3 regions of the Methylibium sp. Pch-M genome follow, and region 2 is predicted to be linked to each of the others. Evidence: predicted binding sites of a transcription regulator. Region 2 holds the regulator's gene; each other region holds the start of a gene.
The links. Region 2 encodes sigma-54, which starts transcription at its own class of promoters, with help from an activator protein. Its sites were predicted from a motif close to TGGCANGNAANCTGCTTT; they were not measured.

Region 1: a site for sigma-54 is predicted at 4,519-4,536, ahead of glnA (type I glutamate--ammonia ligase). Genes of this name have one in related genera too.
Region 3: a site for sigma-54 is predicted at 4,473-4,490, ahead of adh (aldehyde dehydrogenase). Genes of this name have one in related genera too.

Annotation. Positions count from the first base shown of each region.
Region 1 is NZ_CP029606.1:3,623,118-3,630,417, reverse strand. It holds gene ntrC (nitrogen regulation protein NR(I)) at 1-1,144, opposite strand, end outside; gene glnL (nitrogen regulation protein NR(II)) at 1,195-2,316, opposite strand; gene C1M51_RS17430 (hypothetical protein) at 2,309-2,824, opposite strand; gene glnA (type I glutamate--ammonia ligase) at 3,015-4,433, opposite strand; gene C1M51_RS17420 (molybdopterin-binding protein) at 4,656-5,465, opposite strand; gene C1M51_RS17415 (EI24 domain-containing protein) at 5,489-6,370, opposite strand; gene C1M51_RS17410 (sterol desaturase family protein) at 6,410-7,300, opposite strand, start outside.
Region 2 is NZ_CP029606.1:2,064,678-2,071,977, forward strand. It holds gene C1M51_RS09960 (hypothetical protein) at 1-435, opposite strand, end outside; gene C1M51_RS09965 (LemA family protein) at 550-1,155, shown strand; gene C1M51_RS09970 (YgcG family protein) at 1,163-2,074, shown strand; gene C1M51_RS09975 (TPM domain-containing protein) at 2,074-2,583, shown strand; gene C1M51_RS09980 (DUF4399 domain-containing protein) at 2,621-3,391, shown strand; gene C1M51_RS09985 (class I SAM-dependent RNA methyltransferase) at 3,420-4,685, opposite strand; gene C1M51_RS09990 (RNA polymerase factor sigma-54) at 4,773-6,296, opposite strand; gene lptB (LPS export ABC transporter ATP-binding protein) at 6,296-7,051, opposite strand; gene lptA (lipopolysaccharide transport periplasmic protein LptA) at 7,048-7,300, opposite strand, start outside.
Region 3 is NZ_CP029606.1:2,515,806-2,523,105, reverse strand. It holds gene C1M51_RS12205 (glycosyltransferase) at 1-576, opposite strand, end outside; gene C1M51_RS12200 (acyltransferase) at 671-1,267, opposite strand; gene C1M51_RS12195 (lipopolysaccharide biosynthesis protein) at 1,264-2,538, opposite strand; gene lysS (lysine--tRNA ligase) at 2,706-4,232, shown strand; gene adh (aldehyde dehydrogenase) at 4,577-6,097, shown strand; gene C1M51_RS12180 (DUF779 domain-containing protein) at 6,177-6,560, shown strand; gene C1M51_RS12175 (enoyl-CoA hydratase) at 6,551-7,300, opposite strand, start outside.

The DNA of each region.
Region 1 (7,300 bases), 1.6 Mb from region 2:
GCTCCGGCGGCAGGTCCTTGGCGTCGACCATCTGCGCCGGCGCCATCACCGTGAGCCAGTGGCAGATGTTCTCGAGCTGCCGCACGTTGCCGGGATAGTCGAAGCTCGACAGCCGCGCCAGCGCGGCCTCGCTCAGGCGCTTGGCCTCGACGCCCAGTTCCTTGGCGCTCTTCTGCAGGAAGGAGCGCGCCAGCGCCGGGATGTCCTCGCGCCGCTCGCGCAGCGCCGGCAGGCGCAGGCGGATCACGTTGAGGCGGTGGAACAGGTCTTCGCGGAAGGCACCCTGCTTCACGCGCTGCTCGAGGTCCTGGTGGGTGGCGGCGATCACGCGCACCGTGCTCTTCAGCGGGTTGTGCCCGCCGACGCGATAGAACTGCCCGTCGCTCAGCACGCGCAGCAGGCGCGTCTGCAGGTCGAAGGGCATGTCGCCGATCTCGTCGAGGAACAGCGTGCCGCCGTCGGCCTGCTCGAAGCGACCGCGCCGTGTGGTCTGCGCGCCGGTGAAGGCGCCGCGCTCGTGGCCGAACAGCTCGCTCTCGAGCAGGTCCTTGGGGATGGCCGCGGTGTTGATCGCGACGAAGGGGCCACTGGCGCGCGAGCTGTGCTTGTGCAGCGCATGCGCCACCAGTTCCTTGCCGGAGCCGCTCTCCCCGGTAATGAGCACGGTGACGTTGCTCTGGCTCAGGCGGCCGATGGCGCGGAACACGTCCTGCATCGCCGGCGCCTGGCCGAGCATCTCGGGCACCTGGGTCAGGCGCTCGTCGCCCTCGTCCTCGCGCAGGCTCTCGTCGAGCGCGCGGCGGATCAGTTCCACGGCCTTGGGCAGGTCGAAGGGCTTGGGCAGGTATTCGAAAGCGCCGCCCTGGAAGGCCGAGACGGCGCTGTCGAGGTCGGAGTAGGCGGTCATGATGATGACCGGCAGGGCCGGCAGCCGCTCCTTGAGCGTGCCGAGCAGATCGATGCCCGAGCCGCCGGGCATGCGGATGTCGCTCACCAGCACCTGCGGCGCGTCGCCCTCGTCGAGTGCCGTGAGCACGTCGCGCGGGTTCGCGAAGCAGCGCACCGGCAGCTCCTCGCGTTGCAGGGCCTTCTGGAGCACGAAGCGGATGGATTGATCGTCGTCGACGATCCAGATGGATTTCATGCGGCTCTGCGATCCCTGAGCGTCTTGCCAGCCGCAGCCCCGACATCGGGTCAGGGGAGCGGCATCGTGATTTTGAACAGCGTCCTGCCCGGTTCACTCTCGCATTCGATCGTGCCCTGATGTTGCGCCACGAAGGTCTGTGCCAGTGTGAGCCCCAAGCCCGAACCGCCATCGCGCCCGGAAACCAGCGGGTAGAAGATGCGATCGCGGATGGCCTCGGGAACGCCCGGACCGTTGTCCTCAATATGCAATTCCAGTGCCAAACGAAAGCGCTGCTTGCCGAGCGTGACCTGCCGGGCGATCCGCGTGCGCAGGACGATGCGGGCGTCACCGGCCACCATGCGCTCGCCCAGCGCCTGGGCGGCGTTGTGGGCGATGTTCAGCACCGCCTGGATCAGCTGCTCGCGGTCGCCGCGGAAGTCGGGGATCGAGGTGTCGTAGTCGCGTTCGATCCGGAGCCCGCGGGGAAACTCGGCCACGATCAGGGCGCGCACCCGCTCGCACACCTCGTGGATGTTGACGTCGCCCACCACGTGCGGGCGGCGATGCGGCGCCAGCAGCCGGTCGACCAGCGCCTGCAGGCGGTCGGCCTCGTGGATGATGACCTGTGCGTACTCGCTCAGGCCCTTGGACTCGACCTCCATCTGCAGCAGTTGCGCCGCGCCGCGGATGCCACCCAGCGGGTTCTTGATCTCGTGGGCCAGGTTGCGGATCAGCTCCTTGGTGGCGCGCACCTGGTCGAGCGCGCGCTCCTCGCGGTCCTGCCGGGTCTGCTGCTCGATCTCGATCAGCTCGACCAGCGTGACGTCGGACTGCTCCATCTGGTTGACGATCACGTGCACCAGCAGCGGCTCACCGGGCGACACGAAGGGCCGCTTGAGCTGGGCATCGAGGCGGCTGGTCGAGAACTCGTTGCAGGCCACCGCGGCGACGGTGTCCCGCAGCAGCGAGGGATCGACGAACCATTCGAACCAGTCGCGCCGCAGCACGTTGCGGCGCGACAGGCCCAGGACGTTCTCGAACGCCGCGTTGGCGAACAGGCAGCGCCCGTCGGGCTGGACCACCGCCACCATGGTGGCGAGCAGGTCGAAGGCCTCGCTCCAGTGCGCCGCAGCCGGCAGTGTGGTGCTCGCCGCGCCGGCCGCGACGGCAATGCCGCGGCGCTCAGCCACCGCTGCCGCCGGTGACCTTGGAGAGCTCGCGCCGCAGGGCCGCCACGTCGGACTCGGAGCGCTCGATGCTGGCCTTCATCTCGGCCACGCGGTCGAGGTACTTCTGGTAGTTCTTCTCGTCGCCGCGTCGCTCGGGCTGGCCGTTGTTGTACTCCTGCTTCAGCGCCGTCAGGCGCTCCTCTTCGCGGCGCAGCTCGGTCTCGAGGATGCGGCGCTTGTCGGTGTCGCGCGCGCGCTGGTCGGCCGGGTCGACGCGGCTGTCGGCCGGACGCGATTCGCCGCTCGGCGTGGCGGCCGGAGCGCGCCGCGCCGGCGCCTGGATCACCGTGATCGGCGCGCCCTCGAGCGTCTTGCAGCCCTTGGCGGCGGCCTCCTTCGGCGTGTAGGCGCTGGTGTACAGGTTGCCCGGGCACTTGTAGATGACGGGCTCCTGGGCCCCCGCGCCAGCGGCCGAGCTCACCAGCCCTGCCGCGACCAGCACGCGCAGTTCAACCGTCCATCGACTCATCCCGACTCCTTCATCCCGACGATCCGCAACAGCGCGACGCCCTGCGACCGGAGTATCCGGCATCCCGCATTCAACGCACGCCGTGCTGCCGGCGCGCACCGCGCCCCAAAAAAAAGGGACGGCGGATGCCGTCCCTTTCTCACACGCGACTTGCGCGCCGGCGGGCGGGCCCGCAGGCCCGCCTCGGCGATCAGAGCGTGTAGTACATGTCGAACTCGACCGGATGGGTCGCCATGCGGAAGCGCGTGACTTCCTGCATCTTGAGGTCGATGTAGGCGTCGAGGTAGGAGTCGGTGAACACGCCGCCCTTGGTGAGGAAGGCACGGTCCTTCTCCAGGTACTCAAGCGCCTGCTCGAGGCTGGCGCAGACGGTCGGGATCTTCGCGTCCTCTTCCGGCGGCAGGTGGTACAGGTCCTTGGTGGCGGCTTCGCCCGGGTGGATCTTGTTCTCCACGCCGTCCAGGCCGGCCATCAACAGCGCTGCGAAACCCAGGTAGGGGTTCATCAGGGGATCGGGGAAGCGCGCCTCGACGCGGCGGCCCTTGGGATTGGCCACGTAGGGGATGCGGATCGAGGCCGAGCGGTTCTTGGCCGAGTAGGCCAGCTTCACCGGGGCTTCGAAGCCAGGCACCAGGCGCTTGTAGCTGTTGGTGCCGGGGTTCGTGATCGCGTTCAGCGCCCGGGCGTGCTTGATGATGCCGCCGATGTAGAACAGCGCGAATTCGCTCAGGCCGGCATAGCCGTCACCGGCGAACAGGTTCTTGCCGTCCTTCCAGACCGACTGGTGCACGTGCATGCCCGAGCCGTTGTCGCCGACGATGGGCTTGGGCATGAAGGTCGCGGTCTTGCCGTAGGCGTGGGCCACGTTGTGGATCACGTACTTCTGCAGCTGCACCCAGTCGGCGCGCTGGATCAGCGTGCTGAACTTCGTGCCGATCTCCATCTGGCCGGCGTTCGCCACCTCGTGGTGGTGCACCTCGACCGGGATGCCCAGCGATTCGAGGATCAGGCACATCTCCGAGCGCAGGTCCTGGCCCGAATCGACCGGCGGCACCGGGAAGTAGCCGCCCTTGACGGCCGGGCGGAAGCCCGAGTTGCCGTGCTCGTATTCCTTGCCGGTGTTCCAGGCCGCTTCCTCGCTCTCGATCTTGGCGAAGCAGCCCGACATGTCGTTGCTCCAGCGCACGCTGTCGAACACGAAGAACTCGGGCTCAGGACCGAAGTAGGCGGCGTCGCCCAGGCCCGAGGCCTTCATGTAGGCCTCGGCACGCTTGGCGAGCGAACGCGGATCGCGCTCGTAGGCCTTGCCGTCGGCGGGATCGATGACGTCGCAGGTCAGGATCAGCGTGGGCTCTTCGAAGAACGGGTCGATGTTGGCCGTGTTCGGATCGGGCATCAGCTGCATGTCGGAGGCTTCGATGCCCTTCCAGCCGGCGATCGAAGAGCCATCGAAGGCGTGGCCCGACGTGAACTTGTCTTCGTCGAAATGCGAGACGGGCACGGAAACGTGCTGCTCTTTGCCGCGGGTGTCGGTGAAACGGAAATCAACGAACTTGATCTCGTTTTCCTTCACCATCTTCATCACGTCGGCGACGGTCTTGTTGGCCATCAGGTGCTCCTAGCGGGACGTTGGATCGGTGTGGGGGAATGGGGCTGAGAGGCCCCGGCAATGGCCGGAAAGGGCTCTCGGAAATTTAGCAGAAACCATGCCCAGGACAGGATCGTGAACGGTGCGCGCGTGCGCCTCGACGGCTCATCGACAGGCTGGATCGCACATCAGGCACTGATTCGAGGCAGATAACGCACCAAGAACGACCATTCCCGGGCGTCGTCAACGCACCATTTCAGGGCCAAGCTGGGCGCCGTAGCCGCTCAGTCCGGTCAGCAGCGCGGCATAGGCGCGGCCCAGCGTGTCGGCGTTGCCGCCCTTCACGCCGAGCTCGATGTGGCGACCATGCTCCGGGTGGTCGACGCTGGGCAGGCTGAAGACCTTGACGTCGGCGAACTCGGCCTCGATGGCCTCCATCAGCGGCGTGAGCGCGGCCTCCATCGCCCCGTAGACGATCACCGAACGCTCGGCCTGCCCGCCGCCGCGGAGATGCGCGTAATGGGTGTCGAGCACCCACGCCATCATCGGCCAGGCCATCACCGGAAAGCCGGGGACGAAATGCACGGCACCGCCCGCCGGGCCGTCGACCGTGAAGCCGGCGATCTTGTTGTAGGGGTTGGGGATGAGGCGCGCGCCTTCGGGAAACACGCCCATGTTGAGCCGATGGCGGTTGTCGTCGCGATCGGGTTCGTAGGGCACGCCCTGCTCCGCAGCCACGTCGCGCATGCGCTCGATGATGAGGTCGCGCGCCTGCGGATGCAGCGCCAGCGGCACGCCGAGCGCCGCTGCCGCGCACTGTCGCGTGTGATCGTCGGGTGTCGCGCCGATGCCGCCGCAGGAGAACACCGCCGCGCCGCTGGCGAAGGCGTCTCGCAGGTCGGCGGTGATGCGTGCACGGTCGTCGCCCGCATAGCGCGCCCACGCGAGCTGCAGGCCGCGTTCACCGAGCAGTTCGATGGTCTTGGCGAGGTGCTTGTCCTGGCGCTTGCCCGAGAGGATCTCGTCCCCGATGATCAGCAGCCCGAATTCCATTTCGTCCTTCCTTCGGCAGCGGTTCAGACCGGCGGCAGCGCGGGCGGCACGGCCGGCACCGTATCGATCACGATCGCATCGGGCGGCCCCGTCACCGCGCTCACCGGCTCGCTGCGTGCACGCAGCGCCTGCAGTTCGGCCAGGCAGTAGTGGCTGAACCACAGCGCCGAGAACGCGAACACCAGCGTGTACAGCCAGACCGACACCACGATCAGCACCGGCGCGAACACCAGCAGCGCCGCGCTCACCGCCCACACCAGCGCCGGCGCGGCACCGAGGTAGCCGGTGACGATGCCGATGCCCAGCAGCGGCAGGCGGTGCACGCGCATCAGCTCGCGCCGTTCGTCGCGCGTCGCGTGCTCGGCGAGCGCATCGAAGCTCATCACGCGGTAGCTGAGCCAGCCCCAGATCAGCGGCGGCAGCAACAGCACCAGCGGCGGCACGAGCCACAGCGGCATCGAGATCACCAGCGCACCCACCGCCAGCAGGGTGGCGCCCAGCGAGTACAGCACGCTGCGCCACACCGGCTCGCCATGCCGGCGTTCGAGCGCGGCGAAGCGCCGCTGCGCCACCAGGTCGACCAGCTTCGGCATCATCATCAGCGCCACCACCAGCAGCGACAGGATGACCAGCGCCGGCACCGCCAGCGCCAGCACGATGAGGGGGGCGACCAGGGTCCGCAGGCCACCCGCGCCCACCGATTCAAGCCAGCCGAGCGCACTGCCGGTCAGGGACCAGGCATCGAGCTGGGCGCGCACGGCGATCAGTGCGCTCTCCCAGAAGAAATAGCCCAGCACCGCGGCCAGCACGCCGGTCAGCAGCAGCGGCAGCACCGACAGCCAGATGACGCGCGGGTGCAGGCAGTAGGCGGCGGCACGCCAGAACGAATCGACCAGTTGCTTCATCCGACGAGCATACCCAAGGCCCGCCAGCCGCGCCGTCGCTCAGGCGCGCCCGAACAAGCGCTGCAGGCCCCGCCACTGCTGGGCCCAGAAGCCGCGGCCGTAGTCGCGCGCGCCCTCGCCGGGCAACTGGTCGCGCACGCCCGTCGGGTCGTAGCGGTTCTCGAAGTTGGCCGTGCCGAACAGCACGTCCCACAGTGGGAACAGCACCGCGAAGTTGTGGCCGCCGAGCGTGCCCTGCCCGTTCGACTCGTGGCCGAGCCCGATGCTGTGGTGCAGGCGATGGAAGCGCGGGCTGGCCAGCAGCCGCTCGCCGACGCGGCCGAAGCTCAGGCGCAGGTTCGCGTGCTGCAGGTTCTCCAGCAACTGCGTGACCGCGACGACCGCGATGAACTGGCCCGGCGGCACACCGATCGCCCGCGCCAGCAGCACCAGCAGCGCGTCGCGCAGCAGGTCGTCGAGCAGGTGGTTGCGGCTGTCGCTCCACATCGTCATCTGGCGCTGGCTGTGGTGCAGGGCGTGCAGCGCCCACCAGGCGTTCAGGCCGTGCTGGCCGCGGTGGATCCAGTAGTCGGCGAGGTCGAACACCAGCAGGTAGGCCACGAAGGCGAACACCGCCGTGTCGCTGACGCCCGGCCACGCGGGGGCCAGCCACTGGTCGAGCTGCCAGCCGCCGTAGCCCTGCAGGCTGAGCGCGCCGAACATCGCGTCCCACAGCGGATCGACGGCGAAGAACAGCGCCACGCGGAACAGCCCCAGGCGGTGCAGCAGCGTGTACAGCACGTCGATGCGCACGGCGCGCCGGTCCACCACCGGCTCCACCGGCCGCCAGCGTTCCAGCGGCGCGATGAGCACGAGCATCACCGCCAGCTGCAGCAGGCCGACCAGCAGCCAGCCGGTGGCGTCGAAACCGTCCTCGAGCAGGTTGCCGAA
Region 2 (7,300 bases):
TTGCAGCGCCTGCGGCAGCAGCGCCGGGGCGATGGGGCACACGACCACCAGCGTGTGCACGCCGCTGGCGCGCAGGCGCGCCGCCAGCGCGGGCAGGGCCTGGGGCTCGGGCAAGTGGTAGGCCTCGTCGCGGCCGTAGTGGTCGCGGCCGCGGTCGAACACCACCACGGCGATGTCGTGCGCTGGCAGCGCGGCGGTGTCGTCGTCTCCGCAAGGCACGGCGTGCAGCCGGCGCAGCCCGGCCTGCAGCGGCGCGCGCGTCAGCACGCCCACGCGGGCGTAGCGGCCGTGGGCGAGCGCCTCCCGCAGCATCTCGCGCCCGAGCGGGCCGCCGGCGCCGGCCACCAGCAGGCGGGGTGGCGGGGGCGCCGGCGCCTGCGCACGGGTGGCGGCCTGCAGCGCGGTGGTCGGATCGAGTGCGAAAGAGGGGTCCACAGTGGTTACGATGCTAAGCGCCGCTTGAACCCGGCGCAGCCGACGGCATCTGCGCAGCACCGGTGCCGAAGACTGCCGCGCGCCGCCCCGAGTTCGCACAGAAAGGACCACCCCATGCTCCGACGCCTTCTCGCTGCCCTGATGCTGCTCGCCACGCTGGCGCTCGGCGGCTGCGGCTACAACGACTTCCAGCGCCTCGACGAGGCGACCAAGAGCGCCTGGGCCGAGGTGCTGAACCAGTACCAGCGGCGCGCCGACCTGATCCCCAACGTGGTGGCCACCGTCAAGGGCGAGGCCAACTTCGAGCAGGAGACGCTCACGAAAGTGGTGGAGGCGCGTGCCAAGGCCACCAGCATCCAGGCCACGCCGGAGCTGATCAACAACCCCGAGGCCTTCCAGAAGTTCCAGGCCGCGCAGGGCGAGCTGAGCGGCGCGCTGTCGCGCCTGCTGGTGGTGACCGAGAACTACCCGAACCTGAAGGCCAACCAGGGCTTCCAGGACCTGCGCGTGCAGCTCGAGGGCACCGAGAACCGCATCACCGTGGCGCGCAACCGCTACATCAAGGCGGTGCAGGACTACAACGTGCTCGCGCGCAGCTTCCCCAGCAACCTGACCGCGATGGTGTTCGGCTACGCGGCCAAGCCCAACTTCACGGTGCAGAACGAGGCGCAGATCTCGGCGCCGCCGGCGGTGAGTTTCGAGAAGCCGGCCTCGAAGTAGGACCGTGATGCGACACGGCTGGCGGCGCGGGCTCGCAAGCCTGGCGCTGGCGCTGCTGGTGGGGCCCTGGAGCGCGAGCGGCGCCCAGGACCTGCGGCCGGTGCCGGTGCTCAGCGCCAGCGTGATCGACCAGACCGGCACGCTGACGCGCGCCCAGGTCAGCGCGCTGGAGGCCAAGCTCGCCGCCTTCGAGCGCGAGGCCGGCTCGCAGCTGGTGGTGCTGATCGTCGTCAGCACCCAGCCCGAGGACATCGCCGCCTACGCGCAGCGCGTCGGCGAGAGCTGGAAGATCGGCCGGCGCGAGGTGGGCGACGGGCTGATCGTGCTGGTGGCCAAGGACGACCGCAAGGTCCGCATCGAGGTGGCCAAGGCGCTGGAGGGCGCGGTGCCCGACCTGGCGGCCAAGCAGATCATCGACCGCGCGCTGACGCCGGCCTTCCGGGCCGGCGATTTCGCGGGCGGTCTGAACGCCGCGGTCGACCAGCTCGCGGCGCGCATCCGCGGCGAGGCGTTGCCTGCGCCGGGCTCGGGGCCGAAGGCGGCCGAGCCGGGCGCGCAGTGGCAGGACTTCGCGATGTTCTTCCTGCTCGCGGTGCCGATCGCCGGTGCCGTGCTGACCGGCGTGCTGGGCCGCAAGCTCGGCACGCTGGCCACCAGCGCCGGGGCCGGCGGCCTGGCCTGGGCGGTGTCGGCCAGCCTGCTGGTCGGCGGCGCGGCGGCGCTGGTGGCGCTGGTGCTGGTGGGCGTGCTGGGCCTGGGCGCGGCGCGGCGGCGCGGCCTGGACACCGGCGGCCACGGTGTGCCGCCCATCATCTGGGGCGGTGGCGGCAGCAGCGGCGGCGGTTGGGGCGGCGGTGGTGGGTTCTCGTCGGGTGGTGGCGGCGATTTCGGCGGCGGCGGCGCGTCGGGAGACTGGTGATGAGAGACCGGCTGATCCGCCTGCTGCGCCATTGCTGGCTCGACGAGGACGACGCGCGCCGCGCGCTCGGACCGGTGGCGCTGGAGCGCATCGAGCAGCGCGTGCGCGCCAGCGAGGCCGCGCACAGCGGCGAGATCCGCGTCTGCGTGGAGGCCGGGCTGCCGCTGGGCTACCTGTGGCGCAACGTCGACGCCCACGATCGCGCACTGTCGCTGTTCGGCAAGCTGCGCGTGTGGGACACCGAGCACAACAACGGCGTGCTGATCTACCTGCTGCTGGCTGACCACCGCATCGAGATCGTGGCCGACCGCGGCCTCACGCGGCACGTGGACGCGGCGGGCTGGCAGGCCATCGTCGATGGCATGGGCGCGGCGTTCCGCGAGCGGCGCTTCGAGGACGGGCTGCACGCCGCGATCGACGCCGTGGATGCCGTGTTGCGCGAGCACTTCCCGGCGGCGCCAGGGGGTGGCAATCCGAACGAATTGCCGGACACTCCGGTGCTGCGCTGACCGACCCGCAAGACTCCTGCCCGAAAGACCCCCAACGATGCGTTCGTACTTCGCCTGGATCGCGGCCGCCCTGCTGGCCGCACCGGCCCTCGCGGCCGACCACCCGTGGCTCAGCTCGCCGCTGCGCACCCAGCAACCCGAGACCTACTTCACCAACCTGCGCGACGGCGACAGCATCGAGACGCCCTTCGTGCTGAAGTTCGGCCTGTCGCGCTACGGGCTCGCGCCGATCGTCAAGCCGGTCGACGGCGCCGGGCACCACCACCTGCTGGTCAACCGCGACCTGCCGCTCGACTTCACCCAGCCGCTGCCCTTCAACGACCAGTACATCCACTTCGGCAAGGGCCAGATGGAGACGGTGCTGACCTTCGTGCCCGGCACCTACACGCTGCGGCTGCTGCTGGCGGATCACAAGCACATCCCCTACTTCGTCTACAGCAAGCCGATGAAGATCACGGTGACGAAGAAGAACGACGACGTCGACCCGAAGACGCTGATCCAGCCCGGCGTCGCGATCCTCGAGCCGCGCAGCGGCGAGCCGCTGCGCACGCCGTTCCGGGTGCGGCTGCACGCCTCGGGCCTGAACGTGGGCCACGTGGACATCCAGGACAAGGGCGTGGGCCACTTCCGGCTGGTCGCCGAGCGGGCCGGCGCGCCGACCGAGCGCATCGACCTCGTCAAGGGCCTGACCGAGGTCTGGCTCGCGCCGCCGCCGGGCACCTACAAGTTCAGGGTCGAGCTGCTGCAGAACGCCGACCAGCAGGTGATGGCCACGTCGGCGCCGGTCGAGATCGAAGTGCCGCGCTGAGGGCCGCGGGCGCTCCGGGGCTTCTTCTTCAGCCCGGCTCGCGCATCGAGCCGGCCACCAGGTCGAAGCGGAACAGACGGCACTCGATCGGGCCGTTCCACATCGGCACGCGCCGGCTCTCCTTCAAGCGCATCGCCTGCGGCAGCTTCATGTCGGGGCTGAGCACCCAGGCGGTCCAGCCCGGGTAGGCGCGCTTCCAGTGGGTGGCGAGGCGGGTGAAGAACTCGTGGGCCGAGGCGCCGTCCTCGAAACCCTCGCGCGCGGCGGTCGGCGGTGCACGCCGGCCGGCCCCGTCGCCGCGCGAGCCCTTGGGGTCGATGCGCTCGCCATAGGGCGGGTTGAGCATCAGCGTGCCGCGTTCGGCGGGGGCGGTGCGCTGCAGCGCGTCGACCGTCTTCAGTTCGATCGCGGCGGCGACGCCGGCGCGTGCCGCGTTGCGCGCCGCGAAGTCGGTCATGCGGAAGGCCACGTCGCCGGCGAAGATGGGCACCGCGCTGGCATGCACGGCCGCCCGCGCGGCCTCGCGCAGCTCGCGCCACAGACGCTGGCTGCCGGCATCGCGGAACGGCCCGAGGCGCTCGAAGGCGAAGCGCCGCAGCGAGCCGGGAGCGATGCCACAGGCGATCTGCGCCGCCTCGATCGCGATCGTGCCGGAGCCGCACACCGGGTCGAGCAGCGGGCCGTCGGCCTCGCGGCCCTGCCAGCCGGCGGCGGCCAGCATCGCGGCGGCCAGCGTCTCCTTCAGCGGCGCCTCGCCCTGGTCCTCGCGCCAGCCGCGCTTGAACAGCGCCTCGCCCGAGGTGTCGACGTACAGCGTGGCGTGCTCGGGCGCCAGGTGCAGCAGCAGCGGCAGGTCGGGGCGGCGGGTGTCGACGCTGGGTCGCGCGCCGAGGGCGTCGCGCATCGCGTCGCACACGCCGTCCTTGATGCGCAGCGCGGCGAAGTTCAGGCTCTTGAGCGGCGCGCGCTGGGCCGTCACGTCGACCTTCAGAGTCTGTTTGGGGGTGATCCAGTCGGGCCAGCGCGGGCTGCGGGCCAGCGCGTACAGGTCGTCCTCGCTGCGGTAGGGCGCATCGGCCACCTGCCACAGCACGCGCTGGGCGAGCCGGCTGCCGAGGTTGAGCGCCATCGCCTCGCGCGGGCCGCCGTGCACCAACACGCCGCCGCGCTGCGTCCGTGCCGCCGCGCCCGGCAGCAGCCGGGCCACCTCGTCGGCGAGCAGCGCCTCGACGCCGGCCGCGCAGGGGAGGAACAACGAGGACGGCGGGGCGTCGGGCGGGAGGACGGCGTTCATGCGTGCAGAGGGGTTCGAGGGTTGCGCCCGCGCGTCGGTCGACGCCGCGCGAGGCCCTGGGTGCCGGTGGGGCCCGGGACCTCGTCGTCACATCATCGTGCGCCGCAGGTTGGCCGGCGCGATCTTCAGCGCCTCGCGGTACTTCGCCACCGTGCGGCGCGCCACCTGGATGCCCTGCTCTTCCAGCATGCTGCTGAGCTGGCTGTCCGACAGCGGCTTCTTGGCGTCCTCCGCGCTGACCAGCTGCTTGATCAGCGCGCGCACCGCGGTGCTCGATGCGTTGCCGCCGGCCTCGGTGTTGAGCGAGGAGCCGAAGAAGTACTTCAGCTCGAAGGTGCCGTAGGGCGTGGACATGTACTTGGCGGTGGTCACGCGCGAGATGGTCGACTCGTGCAGGCCCAGTTCGTCGGCGATCTCGCGCAGCACCAGCGGCTTCATCGCGATCGCGCCATGGCTGAAGAAGGCCTTCTGCCGCTCGACGATGGCCTGCGACACGCGCTGGATGGTGTCGAAGCGCTGCAGGATGTTCTTCATGAACCAGCGCGCCTCCTGCAGCCGCGAGCTCAGGCCCGCGCCCGATTCGGTGCGCGCGCCGCGCTGCTGCTTGATGGCCTGTGCGTAGAGGTCGTTGATGCGGAGCTTGGGCATCACGTCGGGGTTGAGCACGACGCGCCAGCCGCGGCCGGCCTTCTGCACGATGACATCGGGCACGATGATGTTGGCCTCGGCCTTGGTGAAGGGCCGGCCGGGCTTGGGCTCGCAGCGCACGATCAGTGCCTGCGCGGCCTTCAGCAGCTCCTCGTCGGCGCCGGTGGCGGCCATCAGCTTCTTGCCGTCGCGCCGCGCCAGCAGCTCGAGGTGGTACTTGCAGATCAGGATCGCGATCATCTGCGCCTCGCAGCGCGGTCCGGCCCGCAGCTGCAGCGTCAGGCACTCCGACAGGTCGCGCGCCCCCACGCCCAGCGGCTCCAGGTTGTGCAGCCACTTCAGCGCACAGCGCAGGCGGTCGAGCAGCTCCTCGACCGCGATGTCGTCCTCGTCGCCGGCCAGGCGCTGGGCGATCTCTTCCAGCGGGTCGGCCAGGTAGCCGTCCTCGTCGAGCGATTCGATCAGCACCATCACCGCGCCGCGGTCCTCGTCGCTCAGGCGCATGCCGCGCAACTGGTCGCGCAGGTGGTCCTGCAGGCTCACCCCGGCGCTGCTGCGCTCCATGGGGTCGAACTCGTCGCTGTCGTTGTTGCCGGCCTTGCCGGGCGTCTCGCGGATGCCGTCGAAGTCCTCGCGCTCGGTACCGTTCTCCCAGTCCTCGCGCTCGGTGGTGCCGAACTCGGCCGCATCCACCGCGACCGGCTCGGGGTCGGCGGCCGCCTCGGACCCCGAGCCCTCCCAGGCCTCGTCGGCCTGGCGTTCGGAGACCGTGGCGCGCTCCACCGGCGCGTCGAACGGCGTCGGCGCATCCTCCTCCACTTCGAGGAAGGGGTTCTGTTCCAGCATCTGCTCGACTTCCTGGTGAAGCTCGAGCGTGGAAAGCTGCAGCAGCCGGATCGACTGCTGCAGCTGCGGCGTGAGCGCCAGATGCTGCGAAAAACGGACCTGCAGGGAAGGCTTCATCACATCCTGAAGTGCTCGCCGAGGTAGACCTTGCGGACGTCGGCGTTCTCGACGATCTGCTCGGGGGTGCCTTCGGCCAGCACGCGTCCTTCGCTGATGATGTAGGCGCGGTGGCAGATGCCCAGGGTCTCGCGCACGTTGTGGTCGGTGATCAGCACGCCGATGCCGCGGCTCTTGAGGAAGCCGATGATTCGCTGGATCTCGATCACCGCGATCGGATCGACGCCGGCGAACGGCTCGTCGAGCAGGATGAAGCGCGGCTGCGTGGCCAGCGCGCGGGCGATCTCGACGCGCCGCCGCTCGCCGCCCGACAGGGCCGGTGCCGGGCTGTCGCGCAGCTTGTCGATCGACAGGTCGTGCAGCAGGCCGTCGAGCAGCTCGTCGATGCGTGCCTTGGTGTAGGCCTTGCCGCGCTCGTCGAACTGCAGCTCCAGCACCGCGCGGATGTTCTCCTCGACGGTGAGCTTGCGGAAGATCGAGGCCTCCTGCGGCAGGTAGGACAGCCCGAGGCGCGAGCGCTGGTGGATCGGCAGGCGCTCGATCGGCGCGCCGTCGATGCGGATCTCGCCGGCGTCGGCGCGCACCAGGCCCACGATCATGTAGAAGCTGGTGGTCTTGCCGGCGCCGTTCGGGCCCAGCAGGCCCACCACCTCGCCGGCCGCGACGGCGAGGTGCACGTCCTTGACGACCTTGCGGGCGCCGTAGCTCTTCTGCAGTCCGCGAGCCTCCAGGCGGCTCGCCATCGCCGTGTTCATGGCCGCGTCCCCGCCCCGGAGTTGGGCGCCGAGGCCGGGTTCTCGCGCGGCGTCAGCACCCCGCGCACCCGGCCCGGCGCGGCCGCGGAGGCCGGGCCGCCGAGCACCTGGAACACCTCGGTCACGTTGTCGTAGGAAATGGTGTTGCCGGCCACCTCGTCGGCCAGCGTGCTGCCGCGGAAGCGCCGCAGCACGGCCTGGTTCACGAGCCGCACGGTGTCGCCGCGGCCGTCGTACTCGAGGCGCTCG
Region 3 (7,300 bases), 450 kb from region 2:
GTCGATGTTGTAGTTGGCCTCCCAGTTGCGCAGGCTGGCGATCTCGAAGTCGGCGGCCGGCTTGCCGGGACGGAAGCGGTCGGTGTCGGCGCCCCACAGCACCTCTTCGCAGCGCCCCGTCACGCCGTAGCGGCGGATCTCGGTCAGCATGTCCTGCGAGTCGGCGGTGATGAGCCGCGCGCGCCGGAGCGACCAGCCCACCAGCGCCGCCATCGCACCGCCGCGCAGCCCCGGGGCGCGCGGCGTGACCAGGATGTCGGAGCCCCAGGCCGTCAGCACCCGAGGCACCTGTGCGCCCAGCGAGCAGGCCGCCGCCCACAGGCCGTAGGACGTGACGTAGTGGCCGTGCAACCACTGCGGCGAGAGCCGGCGCGCCAGGCGCTGCACCTCGGGCAGCGCGAGGAACCAGCCGGCGCCGTCGCTGCCGGGGCGCACCGCGATCACGTCGCTGGCGCCCGGCACCTCGGCCGGACGGCGCGTGAGCACCACGCAGTCGTAGCCGCGGTCGGCGATCTCGCGCACCCAGCGCTGCGTGTGCAGGTTGCTCGCGTCGGCGAAGAACAAAATCCGGTTCATGACAGCACCCCGCTCGCCGGGTACGGCGAGCGCCCCTCCACGAGGGTCGGGCCTTGCTTGGGGCGGCCCGGCGCGACGATCGACACTGAAAGTCTCACGCGTCCTCCCCGCGCGCCCAGGCCTCGTAGGCCAGGCGCGCCGGCTCGCCGTAGCTCGCCTCGTGCTGCTCGATCCACGCCCGGTCGAGCTCACGCGTGTCGCCCACCACCCGCGCCGGCTGGCCCTCGACGATGGCGAAGGCCGGCACGTCGCCGCTCACGTAGCTGCCGGCCTTGACCAGCACGCCACGGCCGAGCGTGCTGCCGGGTGCGATCACGCTATGCGGTCCGATGAAGCTCCAGGCGCCCAGCGCCACCGGCGCGCGCTGCAAGCCGGCCGGCGCCGCGTGGCCCCAGTAGCGCTCGCGCTCCAGGCGCAGCGCCAGGTGGCTGGAATGCGTCAGCACCGAGACGAAGTTCGTGATCTGGCAGCCTTCGTCGATGCGCAGGCCGCCCGAGGCGTCGATGAAGTTGAACTGGCCGATGAACACGTGGTCGCCCAGCACGAGCCGCTCGCGGGCCTCCACGTGGGTGTGGCTGCCGATGCGGCTGTGGTCCCGCCACCCGCCGTCGGCGCTGCGCACGCCATAGACCATGCGGGGCGCGACGAGGCGCTGCCAGAGTCCGATCAGGGGTCGCTTCAAGCCGTTCATGCCGGCCCGGATTGTGGCGCGCGCCAGCCGCTGAACAAGGCCGTCCAGGGCAACTTCGTATCGCGAAGAAACAGCGCCAGCGCGACCGCGATCGCCACGCCGTAGGCCAGCGAGGTCGCGAGCGCCGCGCCCGCGGCACCGTGGCGGGGGATGCTCCAGGCTGCGATGCCCAGCGTGAGCACGAGCGACAGGCCGGCGATGCCGGCCGACCACTGCGGCCGGCCGCGGTGGTTGGTGTAGTAGGCCGACAGGCTGGATGCCGCGGCGTAGCCGGCGACGCCCGGCAGCAGCAGCGCCAGCGGCAGCACCGCGCCGGCATAGGCCGGGCCCAGCACGGCCGGCAGTGCGAACGCGGCACCCGCGTACAACAGCGGCGCTGCCAGCAGCGTCGCGAGCAGGTTCACCTGCACGGCGCGCAGCGTGGTCCAGGCAGCCTGTTGCGCGTCGGGCGCGCCGATGCGGTGGTAGGCCGACACGGTGACCGCCGACGACAGCAGCCACAGCAGTTCGGCCACCTGCACCGCCACCGAGTAGACGCCCGTCTCGGCGAGCCCGCCGTGGCGCTCCAGCAGGAACAGCGTGGCGCGGTAGTTCAGCAGGCTGACCAGGTTGGTCGCGCCGATCGTCGCCACGAAGCGCCAACGATCGCGCAGCACGCCGCGCTGCGGCGCGGCCGGGCCGGCATCGCGCCTCGCAGCCCAGCCGGTGCCGATGCCGACCAGCGCCTTGCCGAGCACCCAGGCCGCCAGCACCGCGAGCACGGTCGGCGCCGCGCCCGCCGACGGCCACGCGGCCCCTGCGGCGAGCAACAGTGCCAGCACGAGGGCCGGCGCCGCCACCTGCGGCACGTTGAGCGGGCCCATGCGCCCCTGGCCCAGCCACAGGCCGCTGGCGGTCGGCACCAGCAGCAGGAAGGGGGCAGCCAGCGCGAGCAGCCACAGGTGGCGGTAGGGCGCCGCCTCCGAACCGGCCGACACGGCCAGCAGGCCCGCGGCAGCCGCCAGCCCCAGCCCCAGCGCCGCGCGCAACAGCGCGGCGAGCAGCGGTGCCGGCGGCACCTCGCGGTGCGACACCTCGCGCGCCAGCAGCAGACCCAGCCCGGAAAACAACGTCAGCAGCGCGGCCTCCACCGCCACGAACAGCGCGAACGCCCCCTGCACCGCCGGACCGAGCCGGGCCACCGTGACCAGGATGGCCAGGCCGAGCAACACCGCGGCGAAGCGCGCCGCCAGATTCAGGGCGGCGCCACGGGCGAGCGAGCGGGGCGGCATCGAGGCGGTCGGCGACGGAAGGGGCGGCGTCCGATTGTCGGGGACGGCGCGGCCCGGCCGCGCCTCGACCGGTGGCCCCGGCCGGTGGCACGGAGCCAGTCTCTAAAATCCGCCGCTTGCCCGCCGCGCGCGCCTTGCCCGCGTGCCGCCGCTCCCAGGACCACCCCATGACCACCACGCCCCCGAACGCCGCCACGCCCGGCACCGACGACAACCAGCTGATCGCCGAACGCCGCGAGAAGCTTGCTGCACTGCGTGCGCAGGCCCAGGCCACGGGGAGAGCCGCCTTCCCCAATGACTTCAAGCCGGGCGACCACGCCGTCGACCTGCACCGCCTGCACGAGGGCAAGAGCGCCGAGGAGCTGGAGGCGCTGGCCATCCCGGCCCGCATCGCCGGCCGCATGATGCTCAAGCGCGTGATGGGCAAGGCCTGCTTCGCGACGCTGCAGGACGGCTCGGGCCGCATCCAGCTCTACATCACGTCCGACGCCGTCGGCCCGGAGGCACTGGCCGCCTTCAAGCACTGGGACCTGGGCGACATCCTTGGCGCCGAGGGCACGCTGTTCAAGACCCGCACCGGCGAGCTGAGCCTCAAGGTCGGCACGATCCGCCTGCTGACCAAGAGCCTGCGGCCGCTGCCCGACAAGTTCCACGGCATGGCCGACCAGGAGCTCAAGTACCGCCAGCGCGAGGTCGACCTGATCATGGACGAGGCCTCGCGCGAGCGCTTCCGCGCGCGCAGCAAGGCCGTGAGCTCGATCCGGCAGTTCATGGTCGAGCACGGCTTCCTCGAGGTCGAGACGCCGATGCTGCACCCCATCCCCGGCGGCGCGAACGCCAAGCCCTTCGTGACGCACCACAACGCGCTCGACCAGCAGATGTTCCTGCGCATCGCGCCCGAGCTCTACCTGAAGCGGCTGGTGGTGGGCGGCTTCGAGCGGGTGTTCGAGATCAACCGCAACTTCCGCAACGAGGGCGTGTCGGTCCGGCACAACCCCGAGTTCACGATGATGGAGTTCTACGCGGCCTACTGGACCCACCACGACCTGATGGACTTCACCGAGCAGATCCTGCGCCACGCCGCGCGCAAGGCGGTGGGCACGGCGCAGCTCGCCTACGGTGGGCAGGCCGTCGACCTGGAATCGCCGTTCGCGCGGCTCTCGGTGCGCGACTCGCTGGTCGCCCATGCAGGATTGAGTGCGGCGGAGGCCGTCGACTCCACGGTGCTGCGCGCGAAGCTCGAAGCGCATGGCGAGAAGGCTCCGGCGCACTGGTCGCTCGCCGAACTGCAGTTCGGCCTGTTCGAGGCGGCCGTCGAGGAAAAGCTGTGGCAGCCGACCTTCATCGTCGACTACCCGGTGGAGGTGTCGCCGCTGGCCCGCGCCTCCGATGCCGACCCGACGATCACCGAGCGCTTCGAGCTCTTCATCACCGGCCGCGAGTTCGGCAACGGCTTCTCGGAGCTCAACGACCCCGAGGACCAGGCCGCGCGCTTCGCGGCCCAGGCCTCGAACAAGGACGCCGGTGACGAGGAGGCGATGTACTTCGACGCCGACTACATCCGCGCGCTCGAGCACGGCCTGCCGCCCACCGGCGGCTGCGGCATCGGCATCGACCGACTGATGATGCTGTTGACCGACTCGCCGAACATCCGCGACGTGATCCTGTTCCCCGCGCTGCGGCGCGAGGGCTGAGCCGAACCGCGCACGCCACGGCGTCGCATCGATGCAGGGCGCCGATGCCCGCATCGATGCGGATCTTCGCCGTCCATCCTATGTAGTTGATCGCATAGGTTGAATTCCTGCGCGCCTGCTCCGCTGTTGCTCCACCAGGTAGCAAGTGACGCCGCCACGACCCTGGATGGCGCAGCCGGTAGCAATCCTTGTTCGCGATTACTGCAATGGATCGGTCGTTGCGCGGCCCCGTGTGCCGCGTGGCACGAACCCTGCCCTGTCGGACCCCAAGGCATCCGGCACGCGGCCCCTGCAGTCGCGAACGACGGATTACCCGCTCATCCCACTTACTTTGGAGACACCCCATGCGCTACGCCCCTCCCGGCTCCTCCGATTCCAAGGTCGCCTTCAAGGCCCAGTACGACAACTTCATCGGCGGCAAGTTCGTGGCCCCCGTGAAGGGACAGTACTTCGACGTGATCACGCCGATCACCGGCAAGACCTACACCCGCGCCGCCCGTTCGGGCGCGGAGGACATCGAGCTGGCGCTCGACGCCGCCCACGCCGCCGCCGACAAGTGGGGCCGCACCTCGGCCACCGAGCGGGCCAACGTGCTGCTGAAGATCGCCGACCGCATCGACGCCAACGTGGAACTGCTGGCCTATGCGGAATCGGTGGACAACGGCAAGCCGATGCGTGAAACGCTCAACGCCGACATCCCGCTGAGCGCCGACCACTTCCGCTACTTCGCCGGCTGCGTGCGCGCGCAGGAAGGCGGCGTCAGCGAGATCGACGAAACCACGGTGGCCTACCACTTCCACGAGCCGCTCGGCGTCGTCGGCCAGATCATTCCCTGGAACTTCCCGATCCTGATGGCCGCCTGGAAGCTGGCGCCGGCCCTGGGCGCGGGCAACTGCGTGGTGCTCAAGCCGGCCGAGTCGACCCCGGTCAGCATCCTGGTGCTGGCCGAGCTGATCGCCGACCTGCTGCCGCCGGGCGTGCTGAACATCGTCAACGGCTTCGGTCGTGAAGCCGGCATGCCGCTGGCCACCAGCAAGCGCATCGCCAAGATCGCCTTCACCGGCTCCACCTCCACCGGCCGCGTGATCGCGCAGGCCGCCGCCAACAGCCTGATCCCGGCCACGCTGGAGCTGGGCGGCAAGTCGCCGAACGTGTTCTTCGCCGACGTGATGGACAAGGACGATGCCTTCCTCGACAAGGCGATCGAGGGCCTGGTGCTGTTCGCGTTCAACCAGGGCGAGGTCTGCACCTGCCCGTCGCGCGCGCTGATCCACGAGTCGATCTACGACAAGTTCATGGAGCGCGCCCTCAAGCGCGTGGCCGCGATCAAGCAGGGCAGCCCGCTCGACACCGACACGATGATCGGCGCGCAGGCCTCGAAGGAACAACTGACCAAGATCCTGTCCTACCTCGACCTGGGCAAGCAGGAAGGCGCGCAGGTGCTGATCGGCGGCCAGCAGGCCCAGATGAGCGGCGACCTCGACGGCGGCTACTACGTGCAGCCCACCATCTTCAAGGGCCACAACAAGATGCGCATCTTCCAGGAGGAGATCTTCGGCCCGGTGCTGGCCGTGACCACCTTCAAGGACGAGGCGGAAGCCCTCGCCATCGCCAACGACACGCTTTACGGTCTGGGCGCCGGCGTGTGGAGCCGCAACGGCAACGTGGCCTACCGCATGGGCCGCGCCATCAAGGCCGGTCGCGTGTGGACCAACTGCTACCACGCCTACCCCGCGCACGCCGCCTTCGGCGGCTACAAGGAGTCGGGCATCGGCCGCGAGAACCACAAGGTCATGCTCGACCACTACCAGCAGACCAAGAACCTGCTGGTCAGCTACAGCGAGAACAAGCTCGGCTTCTTCTGATCGCGAGATCGCGACGCCGGCGCTGCGCCTGCAAACCAAGGGGGTGGGCATCCACCCCCTTTTTCCATGGGTGATCCACATGGTCGACAAAGTCATTGCCACACCTGCGACGGTCGAGCTCATCGAGCTGCTCAAGCGGAAACATGGCGAACTCATGTTCCACCAGTCGGGCGGATGCTGCGACAACAGCGCCGCCAACTGCTACCTGCCGGGCGAACTCACCATCGGTGCCGGTGACGTGTACCTCGGCGACATCGGCGGCTGCCCGTTCTACATCAGCAAGTCGCAGTACGAGTACTGGCGGCACACCCAGCTGATCATCGACGTGATCGACGGCCACGGCGGCGGCACCTTCTCGCTCGAGGGGCCGGAAGGCAAGGCCTTCCACACCCGGTCGAGGCTGTTCACCGACGAGGAGTTCGCGCAGATCCTGGAGGACGAGCGCGCTGCCGCTCAGCGGTGACGGAACACCGGCTTGCGCTTGTTCGCGAAGGCGTCCATGCCTTCCTTCTGGTCCTCGGTGCCGAACAGCGACTGGAACATGCGCCGCTCGAACCACACGCCGTCCGACAGCGGCGACTCGTAGGCGCGGTTCACGCACTCCTTCGCCACCAGGATGGCCGGCAACCCCATCGCGCCGATCGCGTCCGCCGCCTCCTGGGCCTCGGCCAGCAGGCGATCGGCCGGCACCACGCGTGACACCAGGCCGGCGCGCTCGGCCTCGGCCGCATCCATCATGCGTGCCGTCAGCACCAGGTCCATCGCCTTGGCCTTGCCGACCGCCCGCGGCAGCCGCTGCGTGCCGCCAGCGCCGGGGATGATGCCGAGCTTGATCTCCGGCTGACCGAAGCGCGCCGTGTCCGCGGCGATGATCAGGTCGCACATCATGGCCAGCTCGCAGCCACCGCCCAGCGCGTAGCCGGCCACTGCCGCGATCACCGGCTTGCGCACGCTGCGCACCGCCTCCCAGTTGCGGGTGATGAAGTCGCCCTTGTAGGCGTCCATGTAGGTCTGCGACGCCATGCCGCCGATGTCGGCGCCGGCGGCGAAGGCCTTATCGCTGCCGGTGATCACCACGCAGCCGATCGAGGCGTCGGCATCGTAGACCCGCAGCGCGTCGCCCAGTTCGTCCATCAGCGCATCGTTGAGCGCATTCAGCGCCTTGGGCCGGTTCAGAGTGATCCACCCGGTCTTCAGCGCGGC